One region of the Mesorhizobium sp. WSM4807 genome, then DNA from elsewhere that is predicted to be linked to it. Evidence: predicted binding sites of a transcription regulator. Region 1 holds the regulator's gene; each other region holds the start of a gene.
What was found. The regulator HrcA, encoded in region 1, represses chaperone genes, less so after heat shock. The targets are predictions, from matches to a motif close to GTTAGCACTCNCNNNNNGNGAGTGCTAAC.

Region 1 (3,274 bases):
AGATGCGGCCGCGGCCCGGCGCATGCGCGGTGGTGGCGGGCTTGTTCATTGGTTTCGCTCCCAAGAGTTAGGCGGGCAAGAGTCAGACGGGCAAGAGTCAGGCAGCTAAGTCTCGACCAGGCAGGATAAAGCCTTCGGCCGCGCAAGATAGTCTGCCGTTTGAAAATATCCGAGTGGGTCGCATGCTGAAAACACCGTCGCCCGGAAAAGCATTTCAGCCGAGGCCAAAAGTGGCCTATTGCCGGGCGGCGATCGCAGCCGCCGCGCCGGCCATGAAACCGGCGGCGGTGCGGTTCAGCGCCCTCAGCGCGCGCGGCGACTTCAGGAACCCGCGCGCTTTGGCCGCCAGCGCCAGATAGGGCACCAGCACCACCAGGAGCACGACGAGCGTGAGCGCCACGAGGATGCCGTAGTCGGCGAGTGTGATCGTCTTCAGATCGACGATGGTCGGCGTGATGGCGAGATAGAAGATCATTGTCTTTGGATTGCCGAGCGTAACGGCGAGGCCGGCAATAAAGCTCGACACCAGCCCGCCCCTGCCTTTCTTCGCCTGCACGGTTTCGGGCGTGATGCCGCTCGTCCAGAAGCGCCAGCCAAGGAAAGCGAGATAGGCGACGCCCAGCCATTTGATCGCCAGGAAGGCCATGCCGAAGGTCTGCGCGGCGAGAGCGAGGCCGAACACCACGGCGGTGAGATAGGTGAGATCGCCGAGCATCAGCCCGAAGGACATTGCGAGCGCCGAGCGAAAGCCGGACCCGAGCGCACGCGCAATAAGCGCGGTAAGCCCCGGGCCAGGAATGGCGGCGGCGATGCCGAGGGCCGCGCTATAAGCGAGGAATCCGGTGAGGGTCATGGTTTCGGCCTTAGCGCATGACCCCGAAATCGGAATCGACCTTTTAAGACTGAGCCTTGTCGCACAAAGGCGGGCAGGCGTGTACTCCCTGAGGGACGAATTCGATTGCACCAGCGCCGCCGGCCGAACGAACCCGCCGATCAAGTTCCGCTTTGAGTGGTTCAGCACACGGAGAGTTGAAGCAAATCGACCGTTTTGGTCGTCGCCTCAATTTCCGGCCGCGTAGAAATCGTCGTCGAGGCGCTTTTCCAGCGCGACGAGATCGGCCGGCAGCGGCAGGCCCATGGCGCGCATTTCCCTCAGCTTTTCGCGCAGCTGCTCCTGCACTTCATGCTGATCCTCAGGCTGGTTGATCATCTGCTCGAGCAACAGGCTGATCTGAGCTTTGAATGATTCCAGCGCCATTTTTTTCTCCTTGAGGTCCACCCAAAGCACGTCGCGGTTGGAAGGGTTCCTGCGACGCGCTTTGCTTTCTTGTTTTTATGCATGTCGTTATCCCAAACCGCTGCTCAACCGAGGGCAGGCTTTTGGGCGACATACATTATCGCAGCATGCGGGAAATAAGCTGCGCGGTATAGTCGACCATCGGCACGATGCGGGCATAGTTCAGCCGGGTCGGGCCGATGACGCCGAGCGCGCCGATGACGCGGGCGTCCTTGTCGCGATAGGGCGCCACGACCAGCGACGAGCCGGACAGCGAAAACAGCTTGTTTTCCGAGCCGATGAAGATGCGCACACCGGAGCCTTCCTCGGCAAGGTCGAGAAGCTGGATCAGCCCGTCCTGCGTCTCCAGATCCTCGAACAAATGCCGCAACAGCTCGATGTCGGCCTGCGCGGTGACATTTTCCAGCAGGTTGGCTCGGCCGCGCACGATGAGACGCGCCGGCAGGCCGCTCTCGGCGCCTGCCCAGACCGCAAGGCCCTTCTCGACCAGATCCTGCGACAGCGTGTCGAGGGCGGCCTTGGTCTCTTCCTTGATGCGGGCGATCTCGATCCGCGCCTCGGCCAGCGTGCGGCCACGGATATGGGCATTGAGGAAGTTCGAGGCTTCATGCAATTGCGAGACGGTGATGCCGGCGGGCAGGTCGACGACACGATTTTCGACGTCGCCGTTCTGCGACACCAGCACGGCCAGCGCCTTGTTCGGCTCGAGCTGGATGAACTCGATGTGCTTTAGCGGCACCTCGTTCTTGGCGGCAAGCACGAGGCCGGCGCCGCGCGACATGCCGGACAGCATCTGGCTGGCTTCGGTGAGCAGATGCTCCAGCGTCGCGCCCGAGCCGGAGGCGCGTACCTGCGCCTCGATGGTGCGGCGCTCCTCGTCGGAGAGGTCGCCAAGCTCCATAAAAGCATCGACGAAGAAGCGCAGGCCGGCCTGGGTCGGCAATCGGCCGGCCGAGATATGCGGCGCATAAATCAGGCCAAGATGCTCGAGATCGCTCATCACGTTGCGGATGGTGGCGGGCGACAGCGACGACGGCAGGATACGCGACAGGCTGCGTGAGCCGACCGGCTCGCCGTCCTTCAGATAAGAATCGACAATGCGCCGAAAGATGTCGCGCGAGCGCATGTCGAGCGACTGGAGTGCGGGCGACTGGAGCACTGCCGCCGACTGCGAACCGGGATCGACTGCCTTGGTCATTCGAGCCAAATACCTCCGGCCCAAAGATATAGACTTCGGCCACACCCGCGCAACCGGCCATTTTCCTTTGCGCCCTGCGCCCCATGCGGCTACAAGCCGGCCACGATTCCGAAAAAGATAGGAAAAAAGGCTGAATGCGCCCTTCTAAACGCCAATTCGACGAAATGCGCGCCATCTCCTTCGAGCGCGGCGTCTCCAAGCACGCGGAAGGTTCGTGCCTGGTGAAGTTCGGCGACACCCATGTGCTGTGCACGGCCAGCCTCGAGGAAAAAGTGCCGGGCTGGATGCGCAATTCTGGAAAGGGCTGGGTGACAGCGGAATACGGCATGCTGCCGCGCTCGACCGGCGAGCGCATGCGCCGCGAAGCTTCGGCCGGCAAGCAAGGCGGCCGCACACTCGAAATCCAGCGGCTGATCGGCCGTTCGCTGCGCGCCGTGGTCGACCTGCAGGCGCTCGGCGAGCAGCAGATCACCGTCGACTGCGACGTGATCCAGGCCGATGGCGGCACGCGCACAGCCTCGATCACTGGCGGCTGGGTGGCACTCCATGACTGCCTGCGCTGGATGGAAACCCGGCAGATGGCCAGCGTCGCCAAGGTGCTGAAGGACCATGTCGCGGCTATCTCCTGCGGCATCCATGACGGCCAGCCGATCATCGACCTCGACTATCTCGAAGACTCCTCGGCCGGCACCGACGCCAACTTCGTCATGACCGGCAAGGGCGGCATCGTCGAGATCCAAGGCACGGCCGAGGGCGAGCCTTTCTCGGAAGAGCAGTTC
Region 2 (3,274 bases), on a different contig from region 1:
TCACCAAAACCCGGCGCCTTGACGGCGGCAACCTTCAGGCCACCGCGCAGCTTGTTGACGACCAGCGTCGCCAGCGCCTCGCCTTCGACATCCTCGGCAATGATCAGCAGCGGCTTGCTCGATTGCACTGCGGCTTCGAGCACCGGAAGCATGGCCTGCAGGTTGGACAGCTTCTTCTCGTGGATCAGCACATAGGGCTCTTCGAGCTCGACACGCATCTTGTCCTGGTTGGTGATGAAATAGGGGCTGAGATAGCCGCGATCGAATTGCATGCCCTCGACCACTTCCAGCTCAGTCTCGGCGGTCTTGGCCTCCTCGACCGTGATGACGCCCTCATTGCCGACCTTTTCCATCGCTTCGGCGAGGAAGCGGCCGATCTCGGCATCGCCATTGGCCGAGATGGCACCGACCTGGGCGATCTCGTCGTTCCGGGTCACCTTGCGGGCATTGGCCTTGAGTTCAGCGACGATGGCGTCGACCGCCTTGTCGATGCCGCGCTTCAGGTCCATCGGATTCATGCCGGCGGCAACCGCCTTGGCGCCTTCCTGGACGATCGACTGAGCCAGAACGGTCGCGGTCGTTGTGCCGTCGCCGGCGACGTCGCTTGTCTTCGACGCCACCTCGCGCACCATCTGCGCGCCCATGTTCTCGAACTTGTCCTCAAGCTCGATTTCCTTTGCGACGGTAACGCCGTCCTTGGTAATGCGCGGGGCGCCGAATGACTTGTCGAGGATGACGTTGCGGCCCTTGGGACCGAGCGTCACCTTCACCGCATTGGCGAGGATATCGACGCCGCGCAACATCTTCTCGCGGGCTTCGGTATGGAATTTCACATCCTTGGCAGCCATTGGATAACTCCTTCAAATAGGCAGCTTTTCGTTGACTGATTGCTTGTCCAGGCCCCGCTCAGGCGGCCTTCTGCATCTTGTCGGTCGATTCGATCACGCCCAGCACGTCGCTTTCCTTCATGATGAGCAGGTCCTCGCCGTTGAGCTTGATCTCGGTGCCCGACCACTTGCCGAACAGGATGCGGTCGCCGACCTTGACGTCGAGCGGCTGCAGCTGGCCGCTATCGTCACGCGCCCCGGGCCCGGCGGCGATCACCTCGCCTTCCTGCGGCTTTTCCTTGGCAGTGTCGGGAATGATGATGCCGCCGGCGGTCTTCTCATCGACCTCGATGCGGCGGACCAGGATACGGTCATGCAATGGACGGAACGCCATGTCGTTCTCCTCATAGGACAAACAGATTTTCTTGGACCTCCCTTCGCAGCCGACCGGTACAACGGCCGATGCGACGGTGCGCGACCCCTGCTCAGGCATCACGCGCATATCGAATTAGTCTGCCTATCCAGCCTTTCAAGAGGACGCCGAAAATATTTTGGCACTCGCCGTTGTCGAGTGCCAACGCACCGTAATAACGCACTGTAATAATGGCGCTATTCTAGGATTTGAAACGACGGATGCGGCTTGAAATCACGCCGCAAGATTCCGACATCGTTGTCAATCCCGGCACCGCCTGCCAGCGGCCGGAACCGATGAGGAAGCGGAGGCGTTTTTCCATTCGGAGGAAGGCGATGGAACGCGATGTCCCCATCACTTCCATTGCACCGCAAGACACCGATCTTGGCCGGCTGCTCGATCCGGCGCGGCATTTCGATCGTCCACAGGACGTGCTGGCCGACGCGACGCTGGACGTCGGTGAAAAGCGCGCGATCCTGTCGTCATGGGCCTCCGATGCCTACGCGGTCGAATCCATGCCGGCGCTGCGCAAGCCGCCCGGCGCCAAAGCTCCAATCGCTTTTGAAGAGATCATGGACGCGCTGCAGGCACTCGATGGCGCAGGTCCATCTCAGGGCGCCGGCGCCGGCCGAAGCCGCCACGGCGGCCCCCACGGCGTCGGCGCCTGATTTACGACAGAAAGGAGACGTGCATGGTCAGCAACGAGTTCCAGCTCCAGATGCAGGGTTTTGGCCTGACGACGGCGGAGATTCATTATCGTCTTCCCGACTACCGGGACCTGCTGCAGCTCTTCATCTGGCAGGAATACGACATCGCCCCGGATTTCCCGACTCTGAAGCATTTCCTCGAATTTTGGGAACGTGAGATCGAAGGCCCGCTGCATTCCGTGCGCGTCGCCCATCACCGTCTGATCCAGCCCTCCGAATGGCGGGCGGTGGACGGTGTTATTACGCTGCAGTGAGACAGGGAGAGGCGGCGCTTTTCATGAAAGGCGCCGCCTCTGCAGCACAGCGCGTCCGCCCCGGCTTCAGGTTCATTGGCGTTCAGGTGGATTGATATTCAGGTGGATTTACGCCCCGTGACAAGCAGTCCGGCCGTGCGAGCCGCCTTGACGAAGGCAGTGCGAGCCTCGCGGGCGGTGCGCCAGCCGTCGAGCGCGTCGCGGCAGGCGCGATAGGCTGCGCGCCAGTTCCGGCCGCGCGCCCGGTCCGGCCATTGCTGCATGCATTCGATGGCTTCCCAGCTGCTGCCGACTTTGCGCTCCCCGACGGATTGGAGCTTGAGCGTGATCGGCTCGGAAAATGGGACGTCGTTCATCACTTCCTCCTTCTTTCTGTTTTTTTAGAGCAAGTAGCATCCTCGATTAAGCAGGAGGCAGCCCGATCGGCGCCGATGGACGAGATGGTTCGTCTGCCTGCGCGCTTCAAGACCTCCCCGTCTCCAGCCCTGCTTGCCCCAGACCCCGCCCCTGCCGACTTAACGGCCGGCTATATGTCGTCGTCCGGCGGTTCGAGAAGCCCGATCAGCGTCGCCACCCTTGCCGACGGCAGAGGGCGGCCCTCATTCACCAGCGCCTCATCGGCGCCGACCCAGGCAAAGGCCTCGCGCAACTCTTCGATCGTCGCGCCGGTCGAGGCGATGTCGGCGATGATGGCGTCGTCCACCGGGCCCAGCACCGAAATGATGTCGTCGCGTGTCATGGTCATGATATCCTCCATGCGGCGTGCCGGCGCGACCCTCAAATGACGGTTGAAACCGGCATTACCAGTACAATCTGGCAACAAAAAAATCTGGCTGCGGGACAGAATCTGGGTCTTGATTTCGGCCTGACAATAACCAAATCCAAATTGCCGGTTGCCGAACGGGACCGGCAGAACCCAGGGAGCGCCAAGCTCTTTGGCGTCCCTTGTACTATGTTGCTCCATGGAGGATGTAGCTATGAGAACCGCATTCGACTTTTCCCCGCTCTATCGGTCGAGCATCGGTTTCGATCGTATCTTCACCCTGCTGGAAAACGCGCCTCAGGCAGTCGAAA
Region 3 (3,274 bases), on a different contig from region 1:
CGAAACCTTCTGCGGAATGTCCGCGATCATTGCTTCAGCGGTGATCAGGAGCGCGGCAATCGAGCCGGCATCCTGCAGGGCCGTCCGAACGACCTTGGCGGGGTCGACGATACCGGCCTTGATCATGTCGACATAGACTTCGTTCTGGGCGTCGAAGCCCTGATTGTGATCCTTGCTGTCGGAGAGCTTGCCGACGACGATCGAACCTTCAACGCCGGAATTCTCGGCAATCTGGCGGATCGGCGCTTCAAGTGCTCTCAGCACAATCGAAATACCTGCCGTCATGTCAGCATTCGCGCCAGTAAGCTCAGTCAAAGCTGCCTTGGCGCGCAAAAGCGCAACACCGCCGCCGGCAACGATGCCTTCTTCCACGGCTGCACGAGTGGCGTTCAGCGCATCATCGATGCGGTCCTTCTTTTCCTTGACTTCCGTCTCGGTCGCGCCGCCGACGCGAATGACAGCAACGCCGCCAGCCAGCTTCGCCAGCCGCTCCTGGAGTTTCTCCTTGTCGTAATCCGAGGTCGTTTCCTCGATCTGCAACTTGATCTGCTGGACGCGCGCCTGGATGGTGGCTTTCTCGCCGGCGCCGTCGATGATCGTCGTCGTATCCTTCTCGATGACCACGCGCTTAGCCCGCCCGAGCATGTCGATCGTGACGTTCTCGAGTTTGATGCCGAGATCCTCGGAAATCATCTGGCCGGCGGTGAGCACGGCAATGTCTTCCAGCATCGCCTTGCGCCGGTCACCGAAGCCTGGCGCCTTGACGGCTGCGACCTTGAGGCCGCCGCGCAGCTTGTTGACGACCAGCGTCGCCAGCGCCTCGCCTTCGACGTCTTCCGAGATGATCAGCAGCGGCTTACCGCTTTGCACCACAGCTTCGAGGATCGGCAGCAACGCCTGCAAATTGCCGAGCTTCTTCTCATGGATGAGAACGTAAGGGTCCTCCAGCTCCGCGCGCATCTTCTCGGCATTGGTGACGAAATAGGGCGAGAGATAGCCACGGTCGAACTGCATGCCTTCGACGACATCGAGTTCGGTTTCGGCTGTCTTGGCTTCTTCGACGGTGATCACGCCCTCATTGCCGACCTTGTTCATCGCCTTGGCGATCATGGCGCCGACCGACGCGTCGCCATTGGCGGCGATCGTACCAACCTGGGCGATCTCGTCCGAAGATTTGACTTTCCTGGCCCTGGCTTGAATGTCCTTCACCACAGCAGCCACAGCAAGGTCGATGCCGCGCTTGAGATCCATCGGGTTCATGCCCGCGGCAACGAATTTGGCACCTTCGCGCAGGATGGAAGCGGCCAGCACCGTGGCTGTCGTCGTGCCGTCGCCGGCGAAGTCGTTGGTCTTCGAGGCCACTTCGCGCACCATCTGGGCGCCCATGTTCTCGAACTTGTCGGCAAGCTCGATTTCCTTGGCGACGGCGACACCATCCTTGGTGATGCGCGGCGCGCCATAGGCCTTGTCGATGACGACATTGCGGCCTTTGGGGCCGAGCGTCACCTTGACGGCGTTGTTCAGAATTTCGACGCCGCGAAGCATCCGGTCGCGGGCATCGGTAGCGAATTTGATTTCCTTGGCAGACATGATTTTACGTCCAGTTCAGTCTAGAAATTAGCAGAGCGCAAATCGCCCGGTCAGGCGGCTTTCTTGGCCGCTTTGGCCTTCTCGACGATGCCCATAATGTCGCTCTCCTTCATGATCAGGAGATCCTCGCCGTCGATCTTGACCTCGGTGCCGGACCATTTGCCGAACAGGATGAAGTCGCCGGCCTTGACGTCGAGCGGGATCAGCTTGCCGCTTTCGTCACGTGAGCCTGGGCCGACGGCGATCACTTCGCCTTCCTGAGGCTTTTCCTTGGCGGTGTCGGGAATGATGATTCCGCCCTTGGATTTGTTGTCGCCTTCAGCGCGCCGAATGACGACGCGGTCGTGGAGTGGTCGGAATTTCATTAGGGTTCTTTCTGACGCCGCACATAGAGCGACTGCAACACTTAACATAGCCCCTTTGGCACTCGAATGATAGGAGTGCCAAATTTTTAATTCCTCAAACCGAAAATATTTGAAATGTAAATCAGTCGTTGTTACCGGCGATTTTGGCCGTCAGAAAGGCGGAGCTATAAGCAATTTTATTGTAATTCATCCATCTTAATTTTGCCGACAGCAGACTATATTAATCCGCAATTATGAACCAAACCTATTGATCCTTGATTGAATGTGCATAGAGACATATATATACAGATCGCGAGGATTTGGCCGATTTGGCTTTCGCGGACCCGATCGACATAGGTCCGCGACCCTGACCCGTCATGAAGCACCGAATTTTCGACAGCGAATGTATAGCGCTTGCCCGGCGCGCATGTCGCTCTGTTCGAGCCTTTGAACCACGGCGCTGACCACGGATGTACTGGCAGCATTGGGATCTTTCCGGTTCGGATGGAAAAGATGCCAGGAGAGGCGTCGGCGTGCTCCTGCGGAAAGCACCCATGGCCAGTCGCACCACGCAGACCGTCGTTCACTTTTCATCCGCGTTCCGGCTGCCGGGTTTTGAGGCGTGGCAACCTGCCGGAGACTACCGCGTCGATCGATTGAGGGGATCCTCCAGGCTTGCCTGGCGACGCGTCGGCGCGTTCATTCACCTGCCGGCAATCGCCCTGCAGAGTTCGGCGCAACAGATGGTGCAACTCAGCCCAGCAGACCTCGACGCCGCTCTCGAAAATGACCTTGGATAATCATGACCGCACCATCCCGCATGCAACACAGCCTCCCCGCGTGGGGAGCGCCTGCCTGCGCTACGGCGGCGGCTTTCCATGCGAGCCGCTTCAAAAATGATGCTGCGAAACGGCGCCGGCTTTTATCCGACGAACGCGTCGTGCAACCGAGCGAACATGGAGAGTGAGTTGCGACGGTACGGTCAACGCCTATCCCGCCTAGCTGAGAACCCGCACTAGATCGTAATTGTACATCGAATTCCAAGTGGAGGTCGCGTTAGATGCAAAACGCGAGCCCTCTGAAAAAAACCATTTCTCCAAATAAGGCAGTGGGTTTGGAGGCTGTATGGAAGGGGTCGTTGTTTGGCACTATTTCACGGGCATGCCGTGTCAGATGCACGCGGACCTCCGGGGAGTAACATGCTGCTGAGGCTGCACCAGATCGACAAATTCTACCCCACTGGCGAGGGGCCGTTGCATGTTCTGAACGGGATCGATCTTTCGCTGGAGGCGGGCAAGAGCCTTGGGCTGACCGGCGAGTCTGGCAGCGGCAAGAGCACG

Region 2: the regulator HrcA is predicted to act here: its motif matches at 1,378-1,406, upstream of AC0L3N_RS28665 (co-chaperone GroES).
Region 3: the regulator HrcA is predicted to act here: its motif matches at 2,010-2,038, upstream of AC0L3N_RS28095 (co-chaperone GroES).

The regions. Positions count from the first base shown of each region.
Region 1 covers NZ_JBVVQY010000027.1:72,544-75,817, reverse strand. Annotated here, with positions in the region: gene cysK (cysteine synthase A) at 1-49, opposite strand, end outside; gene AC0L3N_RS26970 (LysE family translocator) at 236-853, opposite strand; gene AC0L3N_RS26965 (hypothetical protein) at 1,061-1,258, opposite strand; gene hrcA (heat-inducible transcriptional repressor HrcA) at 1,395-2,495, opposite strand; gene rph (ribonuclease PH) at 2,630-3,274, shown strand, end outside.
Region 2 covers NZ_JBVVQY010000032.1:38,951-42,224, reverse strand. Annotated here, with positions in the region: gene groL (chaperonin GroEL) at 1-848, opposite strand, end outside; gene AC0L3N_RS28665 (co-chaperone GroES) at 907-1,221, opposite strand; gene AC0L3N_RS28660 (hypothetical protein) at 1,575-1,907, shown strand; gene AC0L3N_RS28655 (usg protein) at 1,931-2,200, shown strand; gene AC0L3N_RS28650 (DUF982 domain-containing protein) at 2,299-2,556, opposite strand; gene AC0L3N_RS28645 (hypothetical protein) at 2,727-2,945, opposite strand; gene AC0L3N_RS28640 (Hsp20 family protein) at 3,178-3,274, shown strand, end outside.
Region 3 covers NZ_JBVVQY010000030.1:61,802-65,075, forward strand. Annotated here, with positions in the region: gene groL (chaperonin GroEL) at 1-1,590, opposite strand, end outside; gene AC0L3N_RS28095 (co-chaperone GroES) at 1,641-1,955, opposite strand; gene AC0L3N_RS28100 (hypothetical protein) at 2,489-2,734, shown strand; gene AC0L3N_RS28105 (ABC transporter ATP-binding protein) at 3,134-3,274, shown strand, end outside.